Regions from separate parts of the Halalkalibacter lacteus genome, predicted to be linked through region 2. Evidence: a T-box and tRNA genes for the amino acid it is inferred to sense, from the RefSeq annotation. Region 2 holds a T-box; the other holds one or more tRNA genes.
The links. A T-box is a leader RNA that pairs with one kind of tRNA and senses whether it is charged. The one in region 2 lies ahead of serS (serine--tRNA ligase), so its partner is inferred to be a tRNA-Ser.

Region 1: it has a tRNA-Ser gene. The T-box ahead of serS (serine--tRNA ligase) is inferred to sense a tRNA for this amino acid. The anticodon was not compared.

What each region holds. Positions count from the first base shown of each region.
Region 1 covers NZ_JAWRVL010000003.1:134,331-140,852, reverse strand. Annotated here, with positions in the region: gene SAZ04_RS03400 (peptidoglycan D,D-transpeptidase FtsI family protein) at 1-1,773, opposite strand, end outside; RNA gene ssrS (6S RNA) at 1,852-2,032, opposite strand; gene SAZ04_RS03390 (MFS transporter) at 2,137-3,435, opposite strand; gene SAZ04_RS03385 (superoxide dismutase) at 3,557-4,165, opposite strand; tRNA gene SAZ04_RS03380 (tRNA-Ser) at 4,542-4,634, opposite strand; tRNA gene SAZ04_RS03375 (tRNA-Ile) at 4,658-4,734, opposite strand; tRNA gene SAZ04_RS03370 (tRNA-His) at 4,739-4,814, opposite strand; tRNA gene SAZ04_RS03365 (tRNA-Met) at 4,843-4,916, opposite strand; tRNA gene SAZ04_RS03360 (tRNA-Asn) at 4,923-4,997, opposite strand; gene SAZ04_RS03355 (Na/Pi cotransporter family protein) at 5,219-6,522, opposite strand, start outside.
Region 2 covers NZ_JAWRVL010000052.1:3,708-10,229, forward strand. Annotated here, with positions in the region: gene SAZ04_RS20780 (D-alanyl-D-alanine carboxypeptidase family protein) at 1-981, shown strand, start outside; gene pdxS (pyridoxal 5'-phosphate synthase lyase subunit PdxS) at 1,306-2,190, shown strand; gene pdxT (pyridoxal 5'-phosphate synthase glutaminase subunit PdxT) at 2,224-2,802, shown strand; T-box leader at 2,805-3,022, shown strand; gene serS (serine--tRNA ligase) at 3,145-4,425, shown strand; tRNA gene SAZ04_RS20800 (tRNA-Ser) at 4,566-4,658, shown strand; gene tadA (tRNA adenosine(34) deaminase TadA) at 4,827-5,303, shown strand; RNA gene ffs (signal recognition particle sRNA large type) at 5,401-5,666, shown strand; gene dnaX (DNA polymerase III subunit gamma/tau) at 5,794-6,522, shown strand, end outside.

The sequences.
Region 1 (6,522 bases), on a different contig from region 2:
AGTTCCGCTAGTCATAACATTTCGCAGGCCTTGTTGAACACGCGAAATATACTCATCACTCATATCTATTCGATTTAACACATTCGGTTCAAACTTTTGAACAATCGCACCTTGACCTTCTGGACTCGATACCGGTTCACGAATTTCAGTTACGAAACGAGGCTGCATTCTCACTCCATCATTTGCAATTGTTGAAATATACTGAGCTAATTGAAGGGTAGTATACGTATCATATTGTCCAATCATGATGTCAAGTAAATTTCCATATATTGACGTACCACCGGTTAAACCAGACGAGCTTGATGGTAGATCTATTCCAGTATCAGATCCCAAACCGAACTGACTGAAGTAATACCTAATTTCATTATAAGCACGTTCAACCGAATTACTTGTCCAATTACAATTATTAGGATAGTTACAACCTGCCATTCGCATTGCAATCTCAAACATATAAACATTTGACGAAACTTCAAGTGCTTGCAAATCATTTACCCACCCATAATTTCTAACTGACTTCTTTTCTGGTGTTGACGGCAAACGAATTGGGCGATCATTAAAGCTATTACCAGGATACGTTATTCCAGTTTGAAAACCAGTTAACACAGATGCAGCTTTAACAGAAGACCCCATTTCAAATGATTTCGTTACATTCCCAATATGATCTGCATTATTATTCGAATTTCCACCAACAGGATCATTAAAGCCAGCCATCGATAATATATCGCCAGTTCGAGGATCCATAAGAACAGCATAAGCAGAACGATCCAAGATAAAAGAATTGCCTGCTTTTTTCATCTCTTCATCAATTATTTCTTCTAGACGTTGTTGCAACTCCATATCCAAACTTAATACAAGATCATTTCCACGCTGTCCAAGACGCTCGTTAATAGAACTTTCTACATTCTGTCCTCCACTTGAGTGTGTAATACTTTCCACAATTGCTTTTTGACCACGTAATACATCCTCATATTGTAACTCTAGAAAACTAATCCCTACGAAGTCAGAACGATCGTATCCTCTCGACAAATAATAATTTACTTTTTCTTTTGGAATTGAACCAGTTGATCCAAATAAACTTCGAAAGGAATCACCGTACACATAATTCCGACGAGAATCTCGTAAAATATCAACACCTGGAAGTCGATACAAGTTTTCACTCAAAAGATGAGCTTCTTCTTCAGTAATGCCTCGTTTGATTCGTTGCGGAGTGTTTGCGTATCCTTTAGACATTTCGCGGTAAATTGCAAGTATACGTAAATCTTCTTCTGATAACCCCTCAATTGCTTCATCTGGAATACGCTCAACTTCTAACTGATATTCACCCGACGTGTTATCTAACTCTTTTCTTTCTTCACGACTTACAAGCTCATACCGTTCATCTTCAGTCATCCTCATTAAAAGGTAATCCCGTTTGTCACGTTCTGTAATTCGGTCTGTTTCAACATCAATTACCTTCTCCAAATCACGCGCAATCGTAAGCATTGAATCAGCACTCGTTGTTCTCGATGAATTTGTGTATATAACTGATAATTCAAGCTCGTTATCTACAACGACATTTCCAAGTCGATCATACATAAGTCCACGTGGTGCATCTATTCGCGCTGTCGTATTACTCGTTCTCTCTAGTTCCTTAACAAATTCCTGTCCCTCAACAATTTGAACAATCCCTAAACGAAGAATAAGCGCCGAAAACAAAATAAATACAGCAAAGAAAAGAACATTCAAACGAACTGAGACATGTTGTTTTTTCTTTAGCTTGGTTGATTTCCCCACCTGTTTGTTCCTCCTATAAATTTTCTCTAAACAATAGAATAGACACCTACAAAAAGGTGTCTAGAAATGTCCTCATAGTCGTAACCCGCGTGTGCCGTTGCTTCAGTTGTTTCATGAACCTACTCTCGTAGGTGGGTGTTCGCAGAACCTCATTCAGCGTCCAGAACGTGCTGGCATGCTGGCAGATCTTCAATATAAAACTCCCTTAAAAAAATCAAGGTTCGAAACAAGGAGAAGCTAACTAACACGGCAGGTAACTGTTATTATTGATTTTATTATAGCATACACGCTAGTAAAGTCAAAAGGGAAACAGAACCATTATGAGGTAGCTAAAAAGGGAAAAACGCCTTTTTTCACTAACTCTTAAACCGTTGTTCCTCCTGAGGAATCTCCATCTCCTCCTTTTTGTCTGGCAAAACTGTAACCTTCCCCACCTTCATCTTTCTTAAATTGGACATGCCGTACAAAGAAATAAATAAGAGTGTGACCTGCCCCTAGTACAAGGAGAAGAATAGGGATTCCTTTTTCTTCTGAGAAAAATGTCACCGTTGCTAAAAAGGCAAGTACAGAAACAATTCGACCTGAATTTACAAATAATTCTCGAACAACAATATATTCTACCCTCATTTCGGCAGCCTTCCATCCTTTTCCTATAACATCAAATGTAAGGGAGACATACGGTACAAGTAGCATCGGATAAGCTATTGAGACAACTACACCGTACATAATTAATTTAGTGAAAGTTAAATCCCCTATTACTATAATAAAAATAGCTGAGTAAAGGATCATTCCACCGAATAAGATTAGTTTCTTTCTAAACGTCGGCTTAATGATACGGGTAACAATATAATAAGTAACAAATTGCACCGCCGAAGCTACTAAGCCATATGTACCAATGGCAAGTTCACTCCCTGTTGCAATATATACCCAAACCACTATCACAAAGACAAAAGTTCCTTCTCGTAAGCCTTGAAAGAAATGGGCACGTAATATTTGCCGCCAGTTTGAATTTTTCTTACGCTCCTTAAGTATTCTTTTAAAATAAAATTGTCCTTCGGCTGAACGTCTCTGTAACAAAAAACTAGTTAAGACAGCTGCAACGAAGAGAGAAAGCGAAATGGTAAAAATAACTGTATACCCCGTGAATTTTTCCATTCTTGTAATAATAAAACCAGCCAAAATAGGTCCGATCATCCCAGCAAACGATGTTAAAAGCCCAAGAAATCCATTAAAAAAATCTCTTGTTTCAGGTTCAGTAATCTCAAATGTCAAAACATTAAAGGCTAGCCAGTAGAAACCAATGCCCATCCCTATTAACGCACCCAACAGCAAAAGATATTGATTCGCCTGATCTCCTAGAAAAAGAACTGTTAAAAAAAAAGCTGCAAGTGTAATAACCCCGGCCCTTAATACAATAACGCGATCAATTTTTTTCGCTATTTTCCCTGCTACTATAAACGCTAGTGGTTGCATGACAACCGAACCTAAATTATAGAGAGCAATATCAACAAACTCCCCCGATTGTTTCCATAAATAAACATTTACAAATGTATTAGACAAAGCAAAACTTAACGCATAGAGCCCTCCTATTACGAGCAAAAGAGTTAAGTCTCTTGTCACCTCTATATCACCAATAACTTTCTTTAGCAATAACTTATTCACCGACTCCACCACCCTTACAAGTAGTGTGTCACCTCAAAAAGCGGTTATACACAAAAAGCCCTTAAGGCGATTTTTCCTTAAGGACTTTTTGTAACCTAATTATAACACTTAAGTTCTTTTCTTATTTAGCTTCGTTGAAACGCTTTGAAACTTCATCCCAATTTACTACATTCCAGAATGCATTAATATAATCAGGACGGCGATTTTGATAATTTAAGTAATATGCATGCTCCCATACATCTAGTCCAAGGATAGGCGTTTTCCCTTCCATAAGAGGAGTATCTTGGTTTGGAGTACTTGTTACAGCAAGCTTTCCTCCATCAACAATTAACCAAGCCCAACCAGAACCAAACCGATTAGCACCTGCATTTGCAAATTCTTCTTTAAATGCTTCAAGGCTACCAAACGTTGAGTTGATTGCATCAGCAAGTTCTCCTGTCGGTGCTCCCCCACCATTCGGGCTAAGGATTTGCCAGAAGAACAAGTGGTTTGCATGACCTCCACCGTTATTACGAACTGCTCCACGAATGCTTTCAGGAACAGCATCTAAATTAGAAACTAATTCTTCAATGCTTTTGCCTACAAGATCTTCATGACCTTCAAGTGCTGCGTTTAACTTTGTGATGTAAGTATTGTGATGTTTTCCATGATGAATGTTCATTGTCGCCTCATCAATATGAGGTTCTAGTGCGTTAGCTGCATAAGGTAATTGTGGTAATTCGTAAGCCATTATAATTCCTCCTCAAAGTAAGTAACAAAATAGTGTGGAGTCGAAACTCCACAAGTGGACTTTAGCAACATTTTTGTTTCATAAGTCTTCCAATAATTACATTACCAAAACTTGAACATTCTTGCAATGATTATGCTCACTATTTTCAGTAAAGTAGACAAATTTACTCTACCCTAATTTCACGAAAAGTAAACTTCATTAAAAGATTTGCTATGTACAAAATAAAATGGACTAAGTGTGTATTTTCGTCAAGACATCCATCAGCTCCTGCCACTTTATTCGCTTTCGACAAAAAACTATATTTTGTAACAAATGTTTTGTAAAATAGCAAAAAAGGATCTGCATATATGCAGATCCTTATAGTTATTCATAGTAATGGAGGAGGAAGAGGGATTCGAACCCCCGCGCGGTTTGACCCGCCTGTCGGTTTTCAAGACCGATCCCTTCAGCCGGACTTGGGTATTCCTCCGTGTTTCAAATATGTATATAAGTTGGTGGACCCTGTAGGACTCGAACCTACGACCGATCGGTTATGAGCCGACTGCTCTGACCAACTGAGCTAAGGGTCCTCTATGGGGCGACTGATGGGAATTGAACCCACGAATGTCGGAATCACAATCCGATGCGTTAACCACTTCGCCACAATCGCCACAAGAAATCTATTTATGTTACAGGAATAGCGGCGGAGGGAGTCGAACCCACGACCTCACGGGTATGAACCGTACGCTCTAGCCAGCTGAGCTACACCGCCATAATATGGCTCCACAGGTAGGACTCGAACCTACGACCGATCGGTTAACAGCCGATAGCTCTACCACTGAGCTACTGTGGAATATCTTTTAAAGACAAGGATTATAATATCATGCTATTCAGTGAACGTCAACACCTTTTTTCTTCCCCAAAAAAATAAAGAGCAAATTGACTGCTCATACTGATCTAATTTACCATACATTACTATAGATTAACAAGCATTTCATTAAAGATACGAGTTTTTGTAAAGGGTATCTCAAAAGGTCGATTTTAAGCCTTTTGAGTACCTTCATTCATTTAGAATTAACGCTCTTCTCCAATCACTGCTTCGGCAATATTTACAGAGTGATCGCCAATCCGTTCTAAGTTACTTACAATATCAACAAAAACAATACCAGCTGAACCAGAACATTTTCCTTCGTTCACACGATGAATATGTTGTTTTCTAAGCTTTCGTTCCATTTTGTCAATCTTCTCTTCCTTCTCTAGAACAGAACGAGCCATCTCTCCGTCTATTAAATCCAATGATTGAATTGCTTCCTTCAGTGTAGAAAGAGTCAATTCAGACATTTCACGTAAGTCTTCAAGTGCTTTATCTGAAATATGAACTTTATTTGCTTTTTGATAATCTTTTAATTCAACAATATTTTCAATGTGATCACCAATTCGCTCAATATCTCGAACGGTATCCATCAACATTGAGTGCATTTTTGAATCATGAGCAGATAAGGATCTTGATGAAATTTGAATTAAATAATCAGTAATCTTACGGTCTAGATTATTAATAGCCTCTTCAAATTGAATAGACATTTCAGCATGTCTCTTTTGACCGTTTTCTAAGTACTGACTCACCTCATAAAGACCTCTTTCTGAAAATTCAGCCATTCTAAGAACTTCTTGTTTAGCTTGCCCAAGAGCTATAGCTGGTGAGCTACCAATAAACCTAGGGTCTAGATGCTTCGCTTTATATTCTATACTATATTCTTCCCCCGGAACTAGCTTCGTTACGATAATAGCTAATAACGCAACAAAAGGCAATTGAATCAATGTGTTAGATACATTAAATATCCCATGCGCAAAAGCAATTGTCATTGGACGATTAAGACCTATTTCGATTGCTAAATAACTAATAAAGTTAAAGAAAAGCGGATAGATCATTAAGACTATAACAGTACCAATCAAATTAAAAATTACATGTGTTAATGCAGCTCTTTTGGCCGCAACAGAAGCTCCGATTGCAGCTAAAATCGCTGTAATCGTCGTTCCAATATTATCTCCAAATAAAACTGGTAGTGCTGAATCTAATCCCATTGCTCCTTGTTCATAGAGCTGTTGCAATAAGCCAATTGAAGCACTTGAACTTTGTACAGAAACAGTAAAAATCGTCCCAATTACAACACCTAGTAATGGGTTTTCACTCATACTTACCGTCAATTCAGCAAATGATTCTAACTCCCGCAGTGGTTTGAGACCGGTCCCCATTAACTCCAGACCATAAAATAGTGCACCAAAACCAAAAATCACTTGTCCATAATTGTTAACTTTTTTAGCCTTTATGAAGAAAATTAACGCAGCGCCTACTGCAATAATCGGTAAGGCATAAGCAG
Region 2 (6,522 bases):
TTGTACCAATCTGTTGCGATTTATTCAGCAAATGCTTCTACGATTGCTCTCGCTGAATTAATTGCTGGATCAGAGACTCAATTTGTGAAGATGATGAATGATAAGGGTGCAGAGTTAGGATTAGAAGAATATGAATTTGTTAATTCAACAGGGTTAAATAATTCAGATCTTCAAGGAAATCATCCTGATGGTACTGGTGAAAATGCAGAAAATATGATGTCTGCACGTGCAACTGCAAAGCTTGCCTTTCATTTAATAAATGACTACCCTGAAGTACTAGAAACAGCAAGTATCCCAACAATGGTATTTGAAGCAGGCCCAGAGGAACTAATCGAAATGCGTAACTGGAACTGGATGCTATCAGGAATTGAGCCGCAACATAATTATGAAGGAGTCGATGGTTTAAAGACTGGGTATACTTCAGCTGCAGGGAATGCTTTTACGGGCACCGCAGAACGTAATGGCATGCGATTTATCTCAGTTGTTATGCGAACAGGCACTCGAGATGATCGTTTTAATGAAACGAAAAAATTACTAGATCATGGCTTTACTAACTTCACACATATGGAGCTTGTAGACGCTGGTTTTGTACCTGAGGGATTCGAACATATTCAGGTTGCTGCAGGTAAAGAAAGAGAAGTTGGAATCTCTAGCGTAGAGGCACTTTCAACGGTTATGCGCAATGGAGAAGAAAAATTATATACAACAGAACTTAGCCTTAACGAAAGTCAATTAAATGAAAACGGTGAATTAGTAGCACCATTTGAAGCGGGCACTGAGGTCGGAACACTTTCTCTTGTCTATAATGGCGATGAAGATGAGGAATTTTTATATACATCACAACGTGCAGAAGTTCCTGTTGTTACGGACGTTGAAGTTGAAAAAGCTGGTTGGTTTTCAATGATGATGCGTGCCATCGGAGGGTTCTTCTCAAGTATCTGGAATGGTGTAGCTGATACGGTTAAAGGCTGGTTTTCTTAAAAGGTAAGAAAGATTAAAGGAGTGTTCTCCTGTTATCACCAATAGTTATATGATGTGAAAGAGGTTAAATGACAGGAAGTTAAGAAAAGCTAAGGATTCCACCGAATTATTATCTACTAGTGAAACGGAGTACAGGAATCAATTACCTGTCTACTTGAAATGAATTTGGCCGAGGCTAAGCTTTTCTAAAAGGGTCCTAATTTTGCTTAGGACCCTTTTCATGCTAAAATAATAACTGAAAATTTATGTGAAAGCACCCTTTTTAAGGTATACTATTAAAGGATGAGCATTCAACTAAGAAGAACGGTATAGGAGGATATACAAATGAGCCAAATAGGAACAGACAGAGTCAAAAGAGGGATGGCAGAAATGCAAAAAGGTGGCGTTATTATGGACGTCATTAATGCAGAACAAGCAAAAATTGCAGAGCAAGCTGGTGCAGTTGCAGTCATGGCGCTTGAGCGTGTACCTGCAGATATTCGTGCAGCGGGTGGAGTAGCGCGTATGGCTGACCCAACAATTGTTGAAGAGGTATTAAACGCCGTATCAGTTCCAGTTATGGCAAAAGCACGTATTGGCCACATTGTAGAAGCACGCATACTTGAAGCGATGGGTGTCGATTACATTGATGAAAGTGAAGTGTTAACACCTGCAGATGAAGTATTCCATTTGTACAAGCGTGATTTTACAGTACCATTTGTTTGCGGAGCTCGTGATTTAGGAGAAGCATCTCGTCGTATTGGTGAAGGGGCATCTATGATTCGTACAAAAGGTGAGCCTGGTACAGGAAATATCGTTGAGGCTGTTCGCCATATGCGTATGATCCAAGGACAAATCAACAAAGTGAAACAAATGTCTACAGATGAATTGATGACGGAAGCGAAAAACCTTGGTGCTTCTTTTGACCTACTACTACAAATTAAAGAGACGGGCAAATTACCTGTAGTTAACTTTGCAGCTGGTGGTGTAGCTACTCCTGCAGATGCTGCATTAATGATGCAGTTGGGTGCTGATGGAGTATTTGTTGGTTCTGGTATTTTTAAATCGGAGAACCCGGAGAAGTTTGCTCGTGCAATTGTAGAAGCAACGACTCACTTTGAAGATTATGCTTTAATTGCTGAACTTTCTAAAGGTCTTGGAACAGCGATGAAAGGGATTGAAATTTCGACTCTTAACCCAACAGAGCGCATGCAAGAGCGCGGCTGGTAAACTCTAGGTTGGATAAGGGAAAGGAAGCTTGTAATGGTTAAAATCGGGGTATTAGCATTACAAGGAGCTGTTAGAGAGCATGTAAAATGCTTAGAGGCTCCAAATACAGAAGTCGTTGTTGTGAAAAAGGTCGAACAACTAGCTTATATAGATGGGTTGGTTTTTCCTGGTGGAGAAAGTACAACGATGCGTCGTTTAATTGATTTGTATGGTTTCTTTGAACCGTTAAAAGAGTTTGCAACTTCAGGAAAGCCGATGTTTGGTACGTGTGCAGGCCTCATTCTGATGGCAAGCTCAATTGAGGGACAAGACACAGGTCATTTAGCAGTTATGAATATGAAAGTACAGCGCAATGCGTTTGGTCGGCAGCGTGAAAGCTTTGAAACGGACCTTCATGTAACGGGTGTAGGCGAAGATATTCGTGCTGTGTTTATTCGTGCTCCTCTTATTTTAGAAGTAGGAGAAGATGTTGAAGTCCTTTCAAAGTATGGAGATGAAATCGTAGCTGCAAGACAAGGAAATTTCCTTGCATGTTCGTTTCATCCAGAGCTAACAGATGATCATCGTTTCCATCAGTTTTTTGTTACAATTGTAGAAAATGCAAAAAAATAAAGTGTAATGCGTAGATAAGGATTAGTACATACATTGCTTTGTACAGAGAGCCGGTGTGCGGTGTGAACCGGTCAGAGCATGTATCGAATCCACCTTTGAGTAGAGGTATGAAATCTTCTCGGTAGCAACCGTTATTTGCTAAAGTGGTTTTAGATAGAAGGGAATAGCACCCTACTATCTATGCAACAAGGGTGGTATCGCGGGTGCTCTCGTCCCTTCTTCAATTTAGAAGGGGTGGGGGTTTTTTTATACTGTTTTCTATTTAGTTCTACCTGTAGCTAAGTTTTTCTAATTTCTTTATTATTTGGTAAAATAAAAAAGAGTAGATTAAGGAGGACAACGATGTTAGATATTAAACGTTTACGGAAAGATTTTGAACAAATAAAAAGTAGATTAGCGACAAGAGGAGAAGATATTTCTGGTCTTGAACGTTTTAGTGAATTAGATGAAAAAAGACGTGCGATTATTGTTAAGGTAGAAGAGCTCAAGAGCAGAAGAAACCAAGTGTCACAAGAGGTAGCTCAACTAAAGCGTGAAAAGCAAGATGCTGATCACCTCATTAAAGAAACAAAAGAAGTGTCTGAGAAGATTAAGTCACTTGATGAACAGTTACGAAATGTGGAAGAAGATTTAGAGGGCATTCTCTTAACAATCCCTAATGTACCACACGAGAGCGTTCCTGTTGGGGACACGGAAGATGATAATGTTGAAATTCGTACGTGGGGAGACGTTCGCTCATTTGAATTTGAATCGAAGGCACATTGGGATCTTGCAACTGACTTAGGAATCGTCGACTTTGAAAGAGCATCGAAAGTAACGGGGAGCCGTTTTGTCTTTTATAAAGGGCTAGGTGCGCGTTTAGAGCGTGCATTAATTAACTTTATGATGGACTTACATCATGATGAGCACGGATATGAAGAAGTTATTCCTCCGTTTATCGTAAATCGAGCAAGTATGACCGGTACTGGACAACTTCCAAAGTTTGAAGAAGATGCTTTTAAAATACAAGGTCAAGATTATTTTCTTATTCCTACTGCAGAAGTGCCAGTAACAAATCTGCATCGTGATGAGATTTTAACAGCAGAGCAATTGCCAATTGCCTACACAGCATATAGTGCAAATTTCCGTTCTGAGGCGGGGTCAGCAGGGCGTGATACACGCGGATTGATTCGTCAACATCAGTTTAACAAAGTGGAGTTAGTAAGGTTTGTGAAGCCGAAAGATTCTTATGAAGCTCTTGAGACATTAACAGGACACGCTGAGAAAGTGTTACAACTTTTGAACCTACCATATCGTGTGTTACGTATGTGCACAGCTGATCTAGGATTTACTGCAGCGAAAAAGTATGATATTGAAGTTTGGATTCCAAGTAACGATTCTTATCGAGAGATTTCTTCATGTAGTAACTTTGAAGACTTTCAAGCGCGTCGTGCAAATATAAAGTATCGTCCTGAACCAAAAGCGAAGCCAGAATTCGTTCATACGCTGAATGGATCAGGTCTTGCAGTCGGCCGTACAGTCGCAGCTATTCTAGAAAATTACCAAGAAGAAGATGGATCTGTTGTGATTCCTGAAGTGTTGCGTCCATATATGGGAAATACAGAAAAGATTACAGTTAAGTAAAGTAAAAAGCTGACTGCATCAATGTGCAGTCGGCTTTTTTGATACAGAAGTTTTGTCAATAAACATAGTGTGATAATTTTTTTGAAAAGTGCTTGTCATTGTATTTGTTCTTGTATATAATAGATCTTGTCAGCAAATACGGAGGAATACCCAAGTCTGGCTGAAGGGATCGGTCTTGAAAACCGACAGGCGGGTCAAACCGCGCGGGGGTTCGAATCCCTCTTCCTCCTCCATACATAAAATGCTACACTACTTGATAAGGTAGTGTTTTTTTATATGAAGATAAGGTAGAATGAAATTTGGATGAATGGGTTTTCAATGAGGTATGAAAGTTTATTATCATAAGAACTTGACCATAGAGCGGTCAAGTTCTTAACTGATTAACAGGAGTGCGATGTCATTTGAACCATGATGAGAAATGGATGGAACTCGCTTTGCTAGAGGCTGATAAAGCAGAAGCGATAGGAGAAGTTCCTATTGGTGCTATTATTGTTAAAGAGGGTGAAGTCGTCGCTGCAGCTCATAACCGCAGAGAAATTGATCAACAAGCATTAGCGCATGCTGAACTTACAGTCATACAAGAGGCTTGTTCAAAGTTAAATAATTGGCGGTTAACTGGTTGTACCTTATATGTTACATTGGAACCGTGCCCTATGTGTGCTGGGGCAATTGTTCAATCAAGAATTGATAAAGTTGTCTACGGTGCAACAGATCCAAAGGCTGGTTGTGCAGGAACATTGATGAATCTTTTGGAAGAATCACGTTTCAATCATCAAGCAGAAGTTGTTGGTGGCTGCCTTGAAGAAGCATGTGGATCGATTTTAACAACTTTTTTTCGTGAACTTCGAAAAAAGAAAAAGCTTAAACGATCAAATTAACTTAGTTTCCAGTTTGTTACGGTTGCATTTTAATCTCAAACGATCTATACTAGGTTATGCGTCGGTAGTGACGCACATGACTTTGTTAATCATTTTGCCGTGCTAGGTGGGGAGGTAGCGGTGCCCTGTACTCGCAATCCGCTGTAGCGAGGCTGAATCCCCTCTTTAGGTTTTGTCACCGCGAGGTCTGACCTAAGTAAGTGGTGTTGACGCTTGGGTTCCACGCAACGGAAACCCATGAACCCTGTCAGGTCCGGAAGGAAGCAGCAGTAAGTGGCCCCTTCCGTGTGCCGTGGAGTCGCCTGGGCCGAGCTAACTGCTTAGGTAACGCTCGTGGTGGCATTATCAACAGAGGGTGCACGGTATTAAATTTTTATAAAAAAGGCAATTACGTTCGCGTAGTTGCTTTTTTGTTTTGGTTATATACTTTTAAAATGTGGGTGCAATCGCTATAATGGTGTAGAGTGAAAAAAATAGAGGGGGAGTGGGTTTGGGTTATCAAGCGCTGTATCGTGTTTGGAGACCTCAACAGTTACAAGATGTTGTAGGGCAAGAACACATAACGAAAACTTTACAAAATGCATTACTCCAACAAAAATTATCCCACGCCTATTTATTCTCTGGTCCACGCGGTACGGGTAAAACAAGTGCTGCTAAAATTATTTCTAAGGCGATTAACTGTGAACAGGCGCCTGTTGCAGAACCGTGTAATGAGTGTTCAGCTTGTCTTGGGATTACTTCGGGAGCCATTGTTGATGTCATTGAAATTGATGCTGCTTCAAATAATGGTGTAGATGAAATTCGTGACATTCGTGATAAAGTAAAGTTTGCACCGAGTGAAGTACGCTATAAGGTGTATATTATTGATGAAGTACATATGTTATCGACAGGTGCGTTTAATGCTTTATTAAAGACACTAGAAGAACCACCGAGCCATGTGTTGTTTATTCTTGCGACGACAGAACCACATAAAATTCCGCTTACGATTATTTCTCGTTGTCAGCGTTTTGATTTTAAACGCATTACCAATCAGGCAATCGTCTCCCGTATGAAACATATTCTTAATCACGATGATGTGATGGCTGAAGAAGATGCGTTATTTATGATTGCTAGAGCTGCTGAAGGTGGTATGCGTGACGCTCTGAGTTTATTGGATCAAGCTATTTCTTTTTCGGAAGAGTCATTAACATTAGAAGATGTGTTGGTCGTAACCGGTGCC